2 regions of the Brevibacterium renqingii genome follow, and region 1 is predicted to be linked to the other one. Evidence: riboswitches for the same ligand, from Rfam matches in the RefSeq annotation. Region 1 holds a riboswitch; the other holds the start of a gene.
What was found. A riboswitch is a leader RNA that binds a small molecule or an ion and turns the genes downstream of it on or off. The one in region 1 is predicted to bind thiamine pyrophosphate.
Positions count from the first base shown of each region.

Region 2: another riboswitch for thiamine pyrophosphate. It lies ahead of thiO (glycine oxidase ThiO); the one in region 1 lies ahead of thiM (hydroxyethylthiazole kinase).

Region 1 is NZ_JADBHG010000001.1:474,227-481,292, reverse strand. It holds gene IIE29_RS02180 (substrate-binding domain-containing protein) at 1-619, shown strand, start outside; gene IIE29_RS02175 (ATP-binding cassette domain-containing protein) at 710-1,534, shown strand; gene IIE29_RS02170 (sugar ABC transporter permease) at 1,531-2,742, shown strand; TPP riboswitch at 2,893-3,011, shown strand; gene thiM (hydroxyethylthiazole kinase) at 2,999-3,919, shown strand; gene thiE (thiamine phosphate synthase) at 3,916-4,671, shown strand; gene thiD (bifunctional hydroxymethylpyrimidine kinase/phosphomethylpyrimidine kinase) at 4,668-5,579, shown strand; gene IIE29_RS02150 (TenA family protein) at 5,610-6,365, shown strand; gene IIE29_RS02145 (DUF1648 domain-containing protein) at 6,409-6,933, opposite strand; gene IIE29_RS02140 (hypothetical protein) at 6,991-7,066, opposite strand, start outside.
Region 2 is NZ_JADBHG010000005.1:23,104-30,169, reverse strand. It holds gene moeB (molybdopterin-synthase adenylyltransferase MoeB) at 1-305, opposite strand, end outside; gene IIE29_RS10645 (thiazole synthase) at 347-1,114, opposite strand; gene thiS (sulfur carrier protein ThiS) at 1,116-1,373, opposite strand; gene thiO (glycine oxidase ThiO) at 1,370-2,533, opposite strand; TPP riboswitch at 2,523-2,626, opposite strand; gene thiE (thiamine phosphate synthase) at 2,639-3,322, shown strand; gene IIE29_RS10625 (ketopantoate reductase family protein) at 3,319-4,272, shown strand; gene IIE29_RS10620 (histone deacetylase) at 4,226-4,801, opposite strand; gene IIE29_RS10615 (alpha-hydroxy acid oxidase) at 4,987-6,270, shown strand; gene IIE29_RS10610 (FAD-dependent oxidoreductase) at 6,338-7,066, shown strand, end outside.

The sequences.
Region 1 (7,066 bases):
GCAGGGCCAGGCCGTGCTCGACGGCCTCAAGGCCGAGGACGTCGACCCAAAGTCGGGCCCGGTGTGGATGGTCAACGGTGACCCGAAGGACCCGAACGCCGCGGACTTCAAAGCCGGGGCCGAAGAGACCCTCAAGGACGCCGGCGTCGACATCGCCGCCAGTCACGACACCCTCGACTGGAACCCCGACGACGCCCGCCAGTGGGTCGAGGGCCAGCTGCAGGGCAAGGGCGAGAAGCCGATCGCGATCTACGCGGCCAACGACGGAACCGCAGGCGGCGTCATCGCCGCGACGAAGAAGGCCAAGGTCGACCCCGTCGTCACCGGTCAGGACGCCGAGGTCGACGGCCTGCAGAACATCCTCAAGGGCGACCAGTACGCCACGATCTACAAGTCGATCCCGCCCCAGGCCGAATTCGCCGCGAATGCCGCCGTCGCGCTGGCAGGCGGCGAGGACGTCGACGCCGGAACGACCTACAAGGACACCCCGACGGACTTCGTCGAGGCCAAGGTCGTCACCAAGGACTCGGTCAAGGACATCGTCGGCGATCAGATCAAGGCCGACGACATCTGCACCGGCAGCGTGAAGAAGCTCTGCGCAGACGCAGGAGTGAAGTGACTCAGCGACGGTGCAGACGCGACATGACAGCCCACCTGCCGGCGGCCCTCCGGGTCGCCGACAGTCCGGGGCGGCGACAGCGAGGAACAGATGACATCTGAGACACCCGAACCGACCCCCGCGGCGGCGCAGGCGCCGGGAGACAGCAGCGAACCCGTGCTCGAGCTGCGCGGAATCAACAAGAGGTTCGGGGCCGTGCAGGCCCTGACCGACATCCACCTCACCGTCGGCCGCGGCGAAGTCGTCGGGCTCGTCGGCGACAACGGCGCCGGCAAGTCGACGCTGATCAAGGTCATCGCCGGCGTCCACGCCGCCGATGAGGGCGATCTCGTCATGAACGGCACGAAGCAGAGGTTCTCCTCACCCAAGGACGCACAGAAGGCCGGAGTGGCCACCGTGTTCCAGGACCTGGCCCTGTGCGAGAACCTCGACGTCGTGGCCAATCTGTTCCTCGGGCACGAGAAGACCCGTGGGGGAGTCCTCGACGAGGTGGCCATGGAAGCGAAGTCCTGGGAGCTGCTGCGCAGCCTGTCGGCGAAGATCCCGAGCGTGCGGGTGCCGATCGCGGCCCTGTCCGGCGGCCAGCGGCAGACCGTTGCGATCGCCCGGTCCCTGCTGGGCGAGCCGTCCCTGGTCATGCTCGACGAGCCGACTGCCGCCCTCGGCGTGGCACAGACGGCCGAGGTGCTCAACCTCATCGAGAGGCTCAAGGAACGCGATCTGGGTGTGCTGCTCGTCAGCCACAATATGGCCGATGTGCAGGCCGTCGCCGACCGTGTCCACGTGCTGCGGCTGGGCAAGGACGTCGGCGACTTCCCCGGGGACGAACGCACCGATGTGCTCGTCGCCGCGATCACCGGAGCCAGCGACAATGTCGTGACGAAGAGGGCCGCACGCAGGGGTGAGCGCCGATGACTCGCAACTCCTTCATCACCGATGAGCGGATCTCCAGCGAGGGGGTCGTCGGCACGTTCGTCCGACGGGTCAAGGAGGGGCAGCTGGGGGCGTTCCCGGTCATCCTCGCGCTCGTCGTCATCGTCATCGTCTTCCAGACGGCCGATTCCAACTTCATCTCACCGGCCAACCTCGTCAACCTCTCCACCCAGGTCGCCTTCCTCGCGATCCTTGCGCTGGGCATCAACCTCATCCTGCTCCTCGGCGAGATCGACCTGTCCCTGGCGCAGCTGGGCGGGTTGGCGGCCTCGCTGCTCGGTGTGCTCGTGGTCCGGCAGGGTGTGCCGCCGGCCATCGCGCTGATCATCATGCTGCTGCTCGGGCTCGTCGTCGGAGCCGTGCAGGGGTGGTTCTTCGCCGTCGTCGGCATCCCCGCCTTCGTCGTCACCCTGGCCGGCCTGCTCGCCTTCACGGGTCTGACGCTGACGACCTTGGGCACGCAGAAGAACCTGTCGATGTCGGAGACCTTCGCCTTCGACTTCGCCAGCTACTATTTCCCGGCCATCTGGGCCTACGTCTTCGGGGCGGTCGCGATCATCGGCTTCGGTGCCGGAATCATCCATTCGAAGCTGCGTCGGCATCGTGAGGGGCTGAACGCGCCGAGCTGGACCTCGGTGATCGTGCGCATCGTGCTGCTGGCCGCGATCGTGTTCGGGTTCCTCATCCTCGTCAACCAGGACTTCGGGCTGGCCATGCCCTTCTTCCTCATGATGGTCATCGCGATCGTCATCGATCTGGTGCTGCGCAAGACCCGCTACGGCCGCTCGATCTACGCCGTCGGCGGCAAGGTCGAAGCCGCCAGGCGAGCCGGCATCCGCGTCACCTGGGTGCGCATCAGCGTGTTCATGGCCGCGGGCGTGCTCGCCGCACTGTTCGGGTTCATCAAAACAGGGGTGACGACGAACGCCGGATCGACCCTGGTCAGCACCCAGGACCTGCTCAACGCGATCGCGGCAGCCGTCATCGGCGGCACCTCTCTCTTCGGCGGACGCGGGTCGGCCTGGGCCGCCGTGCTCGGTGCCCTGGTCGTCGGAGCGATCAACAACGGTCTCTACCTCATCGGCTTCAACTCCGATGCGCAGCAGATCATCACCGCGCTCGTCCTCCTCACCGCCGTCGTCATCGACGCCCTCAGCCGCCGCGGCCAGAGGTACGTCGGCCGGGGGTAGGGGAGTCCCGCCCTCACCGAGCGGACCACTTGGTGTCGAGGGACCAGTTGCAAGGGGTCCTTTCGAGGCCAAGTGGTCCGCTCGGTGCAATCGGCGGCGCGACCAGCTCGTGCGGACTCGCCCCGTCCCGGTGGGGCTGATACAGTCGAAGCCAATGACATGGGGTGCCTCATGACGATCCGCGGCAGCGGAGTTCGGCGAGGCTGAGAGAACACCCATCGAACCTGATCTGGGCCATACTAGCGAAGGGATCGTCATGGTTGACTTCGACCTGCGTTCTGCCAACGCACGACTGCGTGCGGGACATCCGCTCATCCAATGCATCACGAACACCGTCGTGCAGCAATTCAGCGCGAACGTGCTCCTGGCCGTCGGCGCGTCCCCGGCGATGCTCGACCATGAGGCCGACGCCGGGCAGTTCGCCGGCATCGCCGACGGCGTGCTCATCAATTTCGGCACCGCTTCGAATCATCAGCTGCTCGCCGCCGATGCCGCCATCGACGTCGCCGCTGCCGCCGGCAAGCCCTGGGTGCTCGACCCCGTCAGCGTCGGCGCGGTCGACTTCCGCACCTCTCGCATCCGCCGCGCCGCCGCTGACCGACCGACCGCGATCCGCGGCAACGCCTCGGAGATCGCGGCTCTGGCCGGAGTCGGCCTCGGCGGACGCGGAGTCGACTCCACCGATGAGGTGGACGCCGTCCTTCCCGCCGCCGCCCAGCTGGCACGCACGACCGGTGCGATCGTCGCGGTGTCCGGGCCCAGTGATGCCGTCGTCGCGCACATCGACGGAACCGACCATGTCGCCCATATCGACGGCGGCCACGACTTCATGCCGCTGGTCATCGGCACCGGCTGCTCCCTCGGCGCCGTCGCCGTCGCCTACCTGGCCACCGCCGACTCCAGCACTGCAGGCCCGGACTCCGCAGCAACGGTCTCGGCGACTGCGGCAGGGGACCCGGCCATCGACAGCGCGGCCGCCCTGGCGAGATTCGAAGCCGTCGTCGCCGCCCACGCGCACTTCGCCGTCGCCGGAGAACTCGCCGCCGCCGGCGCTCACGGGCCCGGCAGCTACTCGGTGAGCTTCCTCGACGCCCTCCACGCCGTCACCGGCGACCAGCTGGCCCAGGCCCGGGTCAGCCACGGCACACTGACCGCGGACGAAGGCGTGCAGGCATGACCGCCGGATCGGCGCACCCCGCGGACAGCCCCCACGACACAGGGGACCAGGGCGTGACCGTTCAGTCTCAGGACCGCTTCACCGGCATCGACACCCGCCTCTACCTCGTCACCGACTCCGCTCAGTGCGAAGCGGCCGGCCGCAGCGTCGCCGAGACCGTGCACGAGGCCGTCGCCGGGGGAGTGGGAATCGTCCAGGTGCGCGACAAGGACATCGACGACACCGCCTTCTACTCGCTGACCCGCCAGGTCATCGCCGCCGTCGACTCCGCCACCGCGGGCACTGACCGCACAGTCCCCATCGTCCTCAACGATCGCGTCGAGGTGGCCCGCCGCCTCATCGACGAAGGCGAGATCGTGCACATCCACGTCGGCCAAACTGATGCCACCGTCGCCGAGGTGCGCGCCACCTTGGGCGAGGCACCGCTGATCGGTCTCTCGGCCGCGAACAGCGCCGAATTCGCCGCCGCCCGCGACACCGACGTCGTCGACCTCATCGGCATCGGGCCCGTCTACGACACCGCGACGAAGGCCGACGCTCCCGACGGCATCGGACCCGAGCGCCTCGGCGAACTCGTCATCGAAGCGGGCATCCCGGCTGTCGCGATCGGCGGCATCAGCATCGACCGGGCGCCTGAGCTGCGCGACCGCGGACTGCTCGGCATCTGCGTGGTCTCGGCCATCTGCACCGCCGAGGACCCGAAGGCCGCGGCCGAGCAGCTGCTCGCCGCCTTCACAGGAGGCCACGCATGAGCACCCGCCCGCCCATCACCCTGTCCATCGCCGGCACCGACCCCTCTGGGGGTGCCGGCATCCACGCCGACCTCAAGACGTTCACCGCGCGGGGGACCCTCGGCACGACCGTGATCACCGCGCTCGTCGCGCAGAACACGCACGGGGTGTCTCGGGTCTATCCGATCGACGACGACTTCGTGGCCGACCAGTTCGACTCCGTGCTCGACGACATGCCCGTCGACGCCTCGAAGTCAGGGATGCTCGGTACCCGTTCACTCGTCGAACTCGTCGCCGCCCGCGCGGCAGCCGGCAGGCTCGGATTCTTCACCGTCGACCCGGTGATGATCGCGACCTCCGGGCACCGGCTCCTCGAAGCCGATGCCGTCGACGCGGTGCGCACCCACCTGCTGCCCGTCGCCGACCTCATCACCCCGAACCTCCCCGAAGCGGCCCTGCTGCTCGGAGACGACGAACCCGAGGCGGGATCGTCCGCACAGATGCGTGAACAGGCCCGCCGCCTGCTCGACCGGGGACCCGGCGCCGTCCTCCTCAAGGGCGGACACGGCAGCGACGGGGACGTCTCCGACATCCTCGCCACCCGTGACGGGCAGATCCGCGAGTTCACCCATCCGAGGCTCACCACCCCGAACACGCACGGCACCGGATGCACGCTGTCGGCGGCGATCACCGCCGAGGTGGCCGTACTCGGCCGCGAACGCGCAGTGTCCGCGATAGGGGCGGACGGCGACGCAACAGCAGCGTTCGCGGCAGGTGTCGACCTCCTCGGCGATGCCGTCAGCAATGCCCTGGATTTCCTGGCCCGCGCCCTGGCCTCGGCCGCCGACTGGCAGGTCAGCCTCGACCCCGTCGGCGCCCACGGACCCGTCGACCATCAGGTCGACATCATCCGCGGTCAGCCCGCCTGAACCACGTCACACGAGCACAAAGGAGTTCCCATGACCGTCGATTTCGCCGCCGGCCCGCAGACCACTCAGCTGTGGGAGCGCGTCCGCCCGATCGTCGAACAGATCGAAGACCTGCCGTTCCTCGCCCAACTCGCCGACGGCAGCCTCGACGTCACGGCGTTCACGAACTACATCATCCAGGACGGCATCTACCTGAACGGCTACGCGAAGGCGATGTCCTTCCTCGCCGCAAAGACCGTCGACCGCGACGAGTCCCGCTTCTGGGCCGGCTCGGCGGCCGAGGCGATCACGGTCGAGGAGGGCATGCACGAAGAGCTGCTGGCCGATTCGCGTCTGGCCGCCGCACATGCCGAGCTCACCGGCGCCAGTGCGGGTGCCAAGGCTTCGCCGACGACGCTCGGCTATGTGTCCTTCCTCGTCGCCACGGCTGCCAGCCGCTCCTACGGGGAAGGCGTCGCCGGAGTGCTGCCGTGCTTCTGGGTCTACGCGCACATGGGCAAGGTGCTCATCGACGAGGCCGGGCAGATGGCCGCTGACCATCCGTACCGGGCCTGGGTCCAGACCTATGACTCACCGGAGTTCGACGAATCGACCCGCCACGCGGTGCAGATCCTCGAACAGGAGCTCGCGAAGGCCCCGGACGAGGAAGCGGCACGGATGCGCGCGGCCTTCGAACAGGCGTGTGTCTACGAACTCCACTTCTGGGCCTCGGCACACGCGATGCAGAACTGGGACGCCTCCATCTTCCTGCCGCAGGGTGCTGCGGTCGAAACCGCGAGCGTCTGAGGGAAGCTGCCGAGGCCGGCCCGCTGAGCCCATGGGCCCGGGCTCACCTCGGCGGGCGGAGCCGGCGGACAAGGTTGATCAGAGCCGCTGCGGTGATGATGAGGAAGACGCCGGTGGGAAGGAACGTCATCCCCGTCGGCATCGTCGCCCCGCGCCCCTCGCGCATGATCATCACGAGCACCGTCGTCAACAGCAGGGCCATTGCCCCGCCGAGGATGCGCATGAACTCCATGAGGCAGTCATAGAGGTAAGTGCGCTCGCCGTGTGCGAGCCAGTACTCCTTGAACGGGATGTTGATGATGGAGCTCGGGAGCTTCTCCCAGATGCAGCGGATCGAGAAGAGCAGGGGGAGTCCCACGCCGATCGGCACGAGCCAGCCCAGCGTGCCCGCCTTCGACGACCAGTCGTCGGGCTGTCCCGAGGAATCGAAGTGGCTCGCGACGGTGTCCGGGGCCTGGATCCAGAACCACACGGCGGTGCCGATGAACACGAGGATCGACACGGCTGCGAACACGAGCGCCGCGAAAGCCCCGAACGGGTTCTGACGTTGAGGTGCAGAGGAAGTCACCCTGCCACTTTAACAACAAGGGAAGTTCTGTCATTCAGCGGCAGGCGCGAGCGAACCTCAGGCGTGCGCTGTGCCGGACGATCCGTCGGGGTAATGGGTGAGTGGTCCGAACGATCCGAGCGCATGCCAACCG
Region 2 (7,066 bases), on a different contig from region 1:
GCCTCGGCGGCCGAGTCGACTTTCGGCCGCGCGACATCGACGCTGCGATGGATTACCTGACGCTGGAGGTTCGAGGTCTCGACCACATCGTCATCGATGATCGTGATCGACCCGATCCCGGCGGCCGCGAGATAGTTGAGCACCGGCGCACCGAGTCCGCCTGCCCCGATGACCAGCACCGAGGCCGCCCGCAGACGTCGTTGACCCTCGAGCCCGAATCCCGGCAGGCTCAGGTGCCGGGCATAGCGTGCCAACTCGTCCCGGTTCAGCGTGTCAATGGGTTCGACCAGGGGACCGGGATTCACGCTGTCCGCACTCGCAACGGGCGTGGTCGCCTGCGCTCCGGTCATCGGGCTGCGACCAATCCGTCGAAGGTCGACGATGCCAAGGCCAGTGGTCGTTTCGGTATCCGCCCGGCCCCGGCCGCCAGATAGCCGGATTCGACTGCCAAGGCCATTGCCCGGGCCATCGCCTGGGCGTCGTGGGCGCGGGTGACTGCGGAGGCCAGCAGCACGGCGGTGCATCCGAGCTCCATCGCCAGAGCGGCGTCGGAGGCGGTGCCGACACCGGCGTCGAGGATGATCGGCACGTGGGCGCGGGAGACGATGGTTTCGATATTGTGCGGGTTGAGGATGCCCAGGCCGCTGCCGATCGGCGCGCCGGCTGGCATCACCGCTGCCACTCCGGCGTCCTCGAGTCGCTTCGCCAACGCCGGATCGTCGTTCGTATATGCGAAGACCGTGAATCCGTCGAGGACGAGTTCCTCGGCCGCGGCGAAGAGTTCGATCGGATCGGGCAGCAGAGTGTCCTCGTCGGCGATGACCTCGAGCTTCACCCAGTTCGTCTCGAGTGCTTCCCGGGCCAGCTGTGCCGTGAGCACGGCATCCCGGGCGGTATAGCATCCGGCGGTGTTCGGCAGGATGCGGATGCCCAAGCGCTGCAGCATGGTGAACACGGAATCACGCGATTCGGCGTCGAAGCGACGCATCGCCACGGTCGTCAGTTCTGTGCCCGAGGCCCGCAGTGCGTCTTCGAGAATGCTCAGCGAACTCGCGCCTCCGGTGCCCATGACGAGGCGGGAGCTCAGATCCGTGCCGTCGATCGTCCAGGTCATATCAGCCTCCCTGCACAGCGGTGACGATGTCCACGGTGTGGCCGTCGGTCAGAACGAAACCGGACCAGCCTCCGCGCCGGATCACTTCGCCGTTGACAGCGACGGCGATGCCCAGACGGCCCCCATCGGCAGGGGTCCCGTCCTCGCGCAGCTCCCGTCCGGTGACTTCGGCGACGAGGTCGAGCGCCGAGGTGGCACCGGCCAGTTCATGCGGTTCGCCATTGAGGACGATAGTGGCTGCCTGTGCTGATTCGGTCATGGTTTGCTCCTCTTCGAGGTCGTGGTGGGCAGAACAGCGGTGTCGGCGGCATCATCGAAGCGCCGAGGTGAGACGGAGGCGAGAGCGCCCGGTGGCAGCCATTCGGGGCGGCGACCGACAGCGAGTTCGGCACCCAACAGACCGCCGAGCGGGGCGAGGAGGATGCCGTGCCGGAAGTAGCCGGTGCTGACGACGCAGCCGGCGTCGATCCGACCGATCAGGGGCACATCGTCGGGGGAGCCGGGGCGGGCACGAGTGGTGATCTCGGTGATCTCGCAGTCGAGTATGCCCGGAACCAGACGCTGACCATCGTGGAGGAGGCGGTGGACCGATCCGGCGTCAGTGCCGGCTCGACCGTCCTCACGGGAGCTGGCTCCGAGCACGAGCTCCCCATCGGGGCGGGCCACGATGTAGACGGAACGGCCGTTGACGAGGCCGCGGATGGTGCTCGACAGCAGGGGAGTGCGCGCGGCGGGAGCACGCAGGCGCAGAACGTCGCCCCATACCTGGCGCACGGGCAGCCGCGGGGCGCCTGCTACGGCATTCGAGGCTGCTCCGGCGGCGAGGACGACCTGGTCGGAGATCAGCTGCCGCCCGTCCTCGAGCTCGACACCGACGGTGGCGTCTCCGTCGCGCAGCAGCCCGGTCACTCGCGCAGACAGGAGTTCGGAGGCGAACACCGAGCGCAGGGCCGAGACCACTCTCCTGGGGTCGATGGACTGATCCTCGGGGATGCGCACGGCACCGGCGACCGAAGGTGACAAGGACGGTTCGAGCTCTCGCGCCCGTGAACCGGTGATGAGTTCCGTTGCGAACCCGGCTCCCGACTGGGCATCCCGCAGCTCGCGCAGCGCCTGCAGATCGGCACGATCACCGGCACATACCAGGGTTCCGGTGTCGGTGAGGCCGAGATCGGCTGCGTCCGTGTCGGCCACCTCGGCGGCGAACTCCGGGTACATGTCGGCCGCGGTGCGCAGCAGCGGGTACAGCAGCTCCTGCCCCCATACGACCTCGGCGGCCGGAGCGAGCATGCCCGCCGCGGCATGGGAGGCGCCCATCGCGGGATCGGGATCGATGACCGTGACATCGGCGCCGAGGTGGCGCAGGTACCAGGTGGTGGACAGGCCGATGATTCCGGCACCGACGACGATGACGTGCATGGATTCTCCCTCCGGCGGCATGATCCGCATCAGGTCTGACGGTCGGCTGTTACACCCTCTCAGCCTCGTTGGGAGGCTCCCGCGAACTTCCTCTACTCTATGACCATGACCACCGATATTCCACCGCACACCGACGTGTCCGACTCGAGAAGAGCCTGGCGGGAAGCCGAATTGGCTCGGGCTAGCCTCTACCTGTGCACCGATGCCAGGAGTGCCCAGGGTGATCTTCCCGAGTTCCTCGATGCTGCGTACGCCGGCGGCGCCGACATCATCCAACTGCGCGACAAGACCCTCGAAGCCCGAGACGAGATCGCCGCCCTCGAGGTGCTGAAGGAAGTCGCTGAACGGCATGGGAAGCTGTTCTCCGTCAACGACCGTGCCGATATCGCACTCCTGGTCGGCGCCGATGTCTTCCACATCGGCCAAGGGGATCTCACCAGCGCTCAGGCTCGCGCCGTGCTCGGACCCGATGTCCTTCTCGGTCGCTCCACCCATTCGCGGGAACAGGCGCTCGCCGCCGAAGCGGACGGCGAGATCGACTACTTCTGCGTCGGTCCCGTGTGGGAGACTCCGACGAAGCCCGGCCGGCCGGCCGTGGGCACGGGTCTGCTGGCCGAGACGGCTGCTTCGGCGGTCAAACCCTGGTTCGCCATCGGTGGGATCAAGGCCGGTCCCAGACTCTCTGAGGTCCGGGAAGCGGGCGCGGAGCGTGTCGTGGTGGTACGTGCGATAACCTCGGCAGTCGATCCCGCTGCGGCCGCGCGGGTGCTCAAGGAGGAATCGGCATGACGGGTACCACGCACAGCGCAGCGAGCGGACAGGAGCCGACGATCCTCATCGCCGGTGCCGGAGCCACCGGAGGAGCCTTCGGCACCTACCTCATCGAGGCCGGCCGCAACGTCACCTTCCTCCTTCGGGAGACGAGGGCGGAGCGGATCCGTGCCGAAGGGCTGCGCTTCGTCTCGCCGGAGGCTGATCGGACGAACTCCGTCAGCGTGATCACCGCCGCGGAGCTCGAGAGGAGCCGGCAGACCTTCGACCTCGTCATCATCGCGGTCAAGGCCAACGGTCTCGATGCCGTCCTCGACGACGTCCGCCCCGCCGTCGGCGCTGACACGCGGATCGTCCCCTTCCTCAACGGCATGGCCCAGATCGACCGTCTGCAGGCCGACTACCCGGGTCAGACTCTCGGCGGGCTCGTCAAGATCGTCGGCACTGTCAAGGACGGTGCGGTGCATCAGCTCACCGACCTGGCCGTGATGACGATCGGCGACCTCTCCGGCGATGAGGTGCCCGAGTCCGTGTCCACGGCTCTCGACGTGCCCGGCTTCAGATTGCAGGTCATCGACGACATCGTCGGCGGGCTGTGGGAGAAGTGGATCTTCATCGCCGCGGCCGGAGTCGTCACCTGCCTGTTCCGGGCGCCGGTCGGAGCGATCGTCGACGCCGACGGGCGGGCTCATGTGCTCCGGATCATCGAGGAGCTCGAATCCGTGGCGGCCGCGGCGTCCCATCCGGTGTCCGCGAGGTCCCACGAGATGACCGTGTCGATGCTCACGGCAGAGGGGTCGGAGTTCACTTCGTCCCTCTACCGGGACGTCACGGCAGGTCTGCCGAGCGAAGCCGAGCACATCCTCGGCGATCTGGCCCGCAAGGCCGCCGAGCTGGGGGTCGACACCCCGCTGCTCGACCTCACGCTGGTGCAGCTGCGCGCCGGGGAAGCTCAGCGGCGTCCCTGACCTCGGCAGTGCCTGTGCGCAGCATCGCCAGATACGGTTCGGTCGGCTGGGTGTGCTCGATGTCGGCCGAACCGTGGGGAGCGGTGAATGTGACGCTGGGGACGCCGTCGACGTCATCGAGGACGATGAGCGTCTCATAGCCTCCCGGCCCCACCGAATGAGACGCGCCGACGGGCAGGTCGAATGCGAGGCTCTCCAATGGACTGTCGGCCTCGGGCGGACGATTCATCTCCTGGGCGGCGATATCGGCGAACTGTTCGGCGGTGATGAGATAGGCCTTGGCCGGAGTGGGACCGGGAACATGATGGTCATAGAAGGCCATCCCGCCGCCCCAGACCTTCGACGAACCGGCGAAGTAGATCGTTCCGGGCAGTTCGACGCAGGCCTCGGCCCGCGGCGGTGTGCCGTCCCTTGCACCCGGATAGCTCACGTGCGCTCCGGGCGGCCGGCCGCCCTGAAGATAGCAGGCGAGCCGATCGCGAGCCATGTTCGAACCGTAGCTGACATACCACACAAGTGCTTGAGACATCCATTTCATCGTGCCACGTTGCCCCGGGCGGCTGTCGAATTCGGACCCCGCAGTGTGTCAGAGGTCTCGCAAGGTCGGAGCGGCACCTGCCTGCCGCGACCGGAATCGGCGATGATGGACACCGTCGGCCGGTTTCGTTCCCGGACCCTAGAATGACGAGCGCACAGCCGCGACCGAGGAGAGAGATGAAGCGCCGACTTCCCGACATCAGAGAACTCGCCCCCTTGCTGAAGTTCGAACCGCCCCGACTCGACCGAGTGGCCGCAAGGCTCGACTCCGCCGCCGATATCTGGGATCTGCGACGCATCGCCCAACGTGTGACCCCGCGCGCACCTTTCGACTACGTCGACGGGGCGGCTCTGGACGAGCGGACCCTGAGCAGGAATCGCAACGCCTTCGCCGAGGTGGAGCTGCTGCCGCGCATTCTCCACGGTGTCGACGCCCCGGACACTTCGACGACAATCGCCGGATCCCGAACTCGTCTGCCGTTCGGCATCGCCCCGACCGGATACACGAGGATGATGCACTCCGAGGGTGAGGTCGCCGGTGTGCGCGCGGCGACGAAGGCCGGAATCCCGTTCTCACTGTCGACGATGGGAACGACCTCGGTCGAGGACGTCGCACAGGCGGCCCCGGACTCGACCCGGTGGTTCCAGCTCTACCTGTGGAAAGACCGGCAGCGCAGCCTCGACCTGCTGCAGCGAGCCCAGGCCAGCGGTTATGAGACTCTGCTCGTCACCGTCGATACGCCCATCACCGGGCAGCGGCTGCGTGATCACCGGAACGGATTGACGATCCCGCCGCGGCTGACCTTGGGTACGATCCTCGACGCCTCGTACCGGCCGGGCTGGTGGTTCAATTTCCTCACCACCGAACCGCCGAAATACGCCTCCCTGTCGGATACCTCGCAGTCCTTGGCGGAGATGACGCAGACGATGTTCGATCCCACCCTCGACCTCGATGACCTGCGGTGGATCCGGGAGCAGTGGTCGGGTCGCCTCTTCGTCAAGGGCATCCTCACCGCTGACGACGCACGTCGGGCTCAGTCGGTCGGAGCCGATGGCCTCGTGGTCTCCAACCACGGCGGGCGCCAGCTCGACCGTGCCCCCGACTCACTGACTTCCCTGGCCGAGGTCCGCGCCGAGGTCGGAGCCGACATGGAACTCATCCTCGACTCCGGAATCATGTCCGGCACTGATGTCGTCACCGCTCTGTGCGCCGGAGCGGACTTCGTCCTCATCGGCCGCGCCTATCTCTACGGGCTCATGGCCGGCGGTCAGAGGGGAGTCGAACGGGCGATCGAACTCATCCGACAGGAGGTCCTCACCGCCATGGGGCTCATGGGCGCCCGCAGCATCTCCGATCTCGGCCCCGACCTCGCTCGCGGCCTGCCCTCGGCACCGCAGAAGACGAGTCCGTTCGCATCCAGATCGGCAGCGGAGACGCGCAGGAGCGAGGAAGGCGTCTGAGCAGACGGTAGACGATGTGCCACAGCCGGGTCGAGGATAGGACTGTGAGGATGAGGAGGCGCGAGAGTTGATCACAGCAGCGAGCGTGGGAGAGCAGCTCGAATCAGTGTCGGCCGAGACGCCGCGCATCCTCATCGTGGGAGCAGGCATCGCGGGGATCACCCTGGCCCAGCTGCTCAGAGTTCAGGGGTTCGAACCGGTGCTCGTGGATCGGTCCGCCGACGCGCGACGCATGATCGGAGACAACCGGGCCGGGTACATGCTCGCGCTCATGCCCATGGTCGACCCGATCATCGACGCCCTCGGCGTTCGGGACACCTATCTCGACGCCAGCGTCGGCATCGACCGCTATGTCGCCCATGCGCACTCCGGGCGCGTTCTCCGGCAGGACCGCCTCGGCGATCTGCTGGCCGAGTACGGTGACTACCGGGGGATCTCCCGGGCCGCGCTGCTGACGGTGCTCACCGGTGATGACTGTCCGGTGGCTTTCGGCACCACTGTGTCCGGGCTTGCTGAAGACGAGCGATCGGTGACCGTCACGTGGGGCGATGATTCCGGTGCGGCAGCGGAATCGGCGCGTACCGCGTTCGACATCGTCGTCATCGCCGACGGAATGAACTCGCGGACCCGGGACCTCGCACCGAGTCGCGGCTCCCTCGGCGCAGCCCGGTCGGCAGACGCGGTGGACACCTTGGACACGGCGTGGGGAGGCTGGGTGTGCTGGGCGGATGCCGACGGGAGCCCGGACGCCGTCGACGAGATCTGGGGCGACGGCTTCTTCCTCGGCATGTATCCG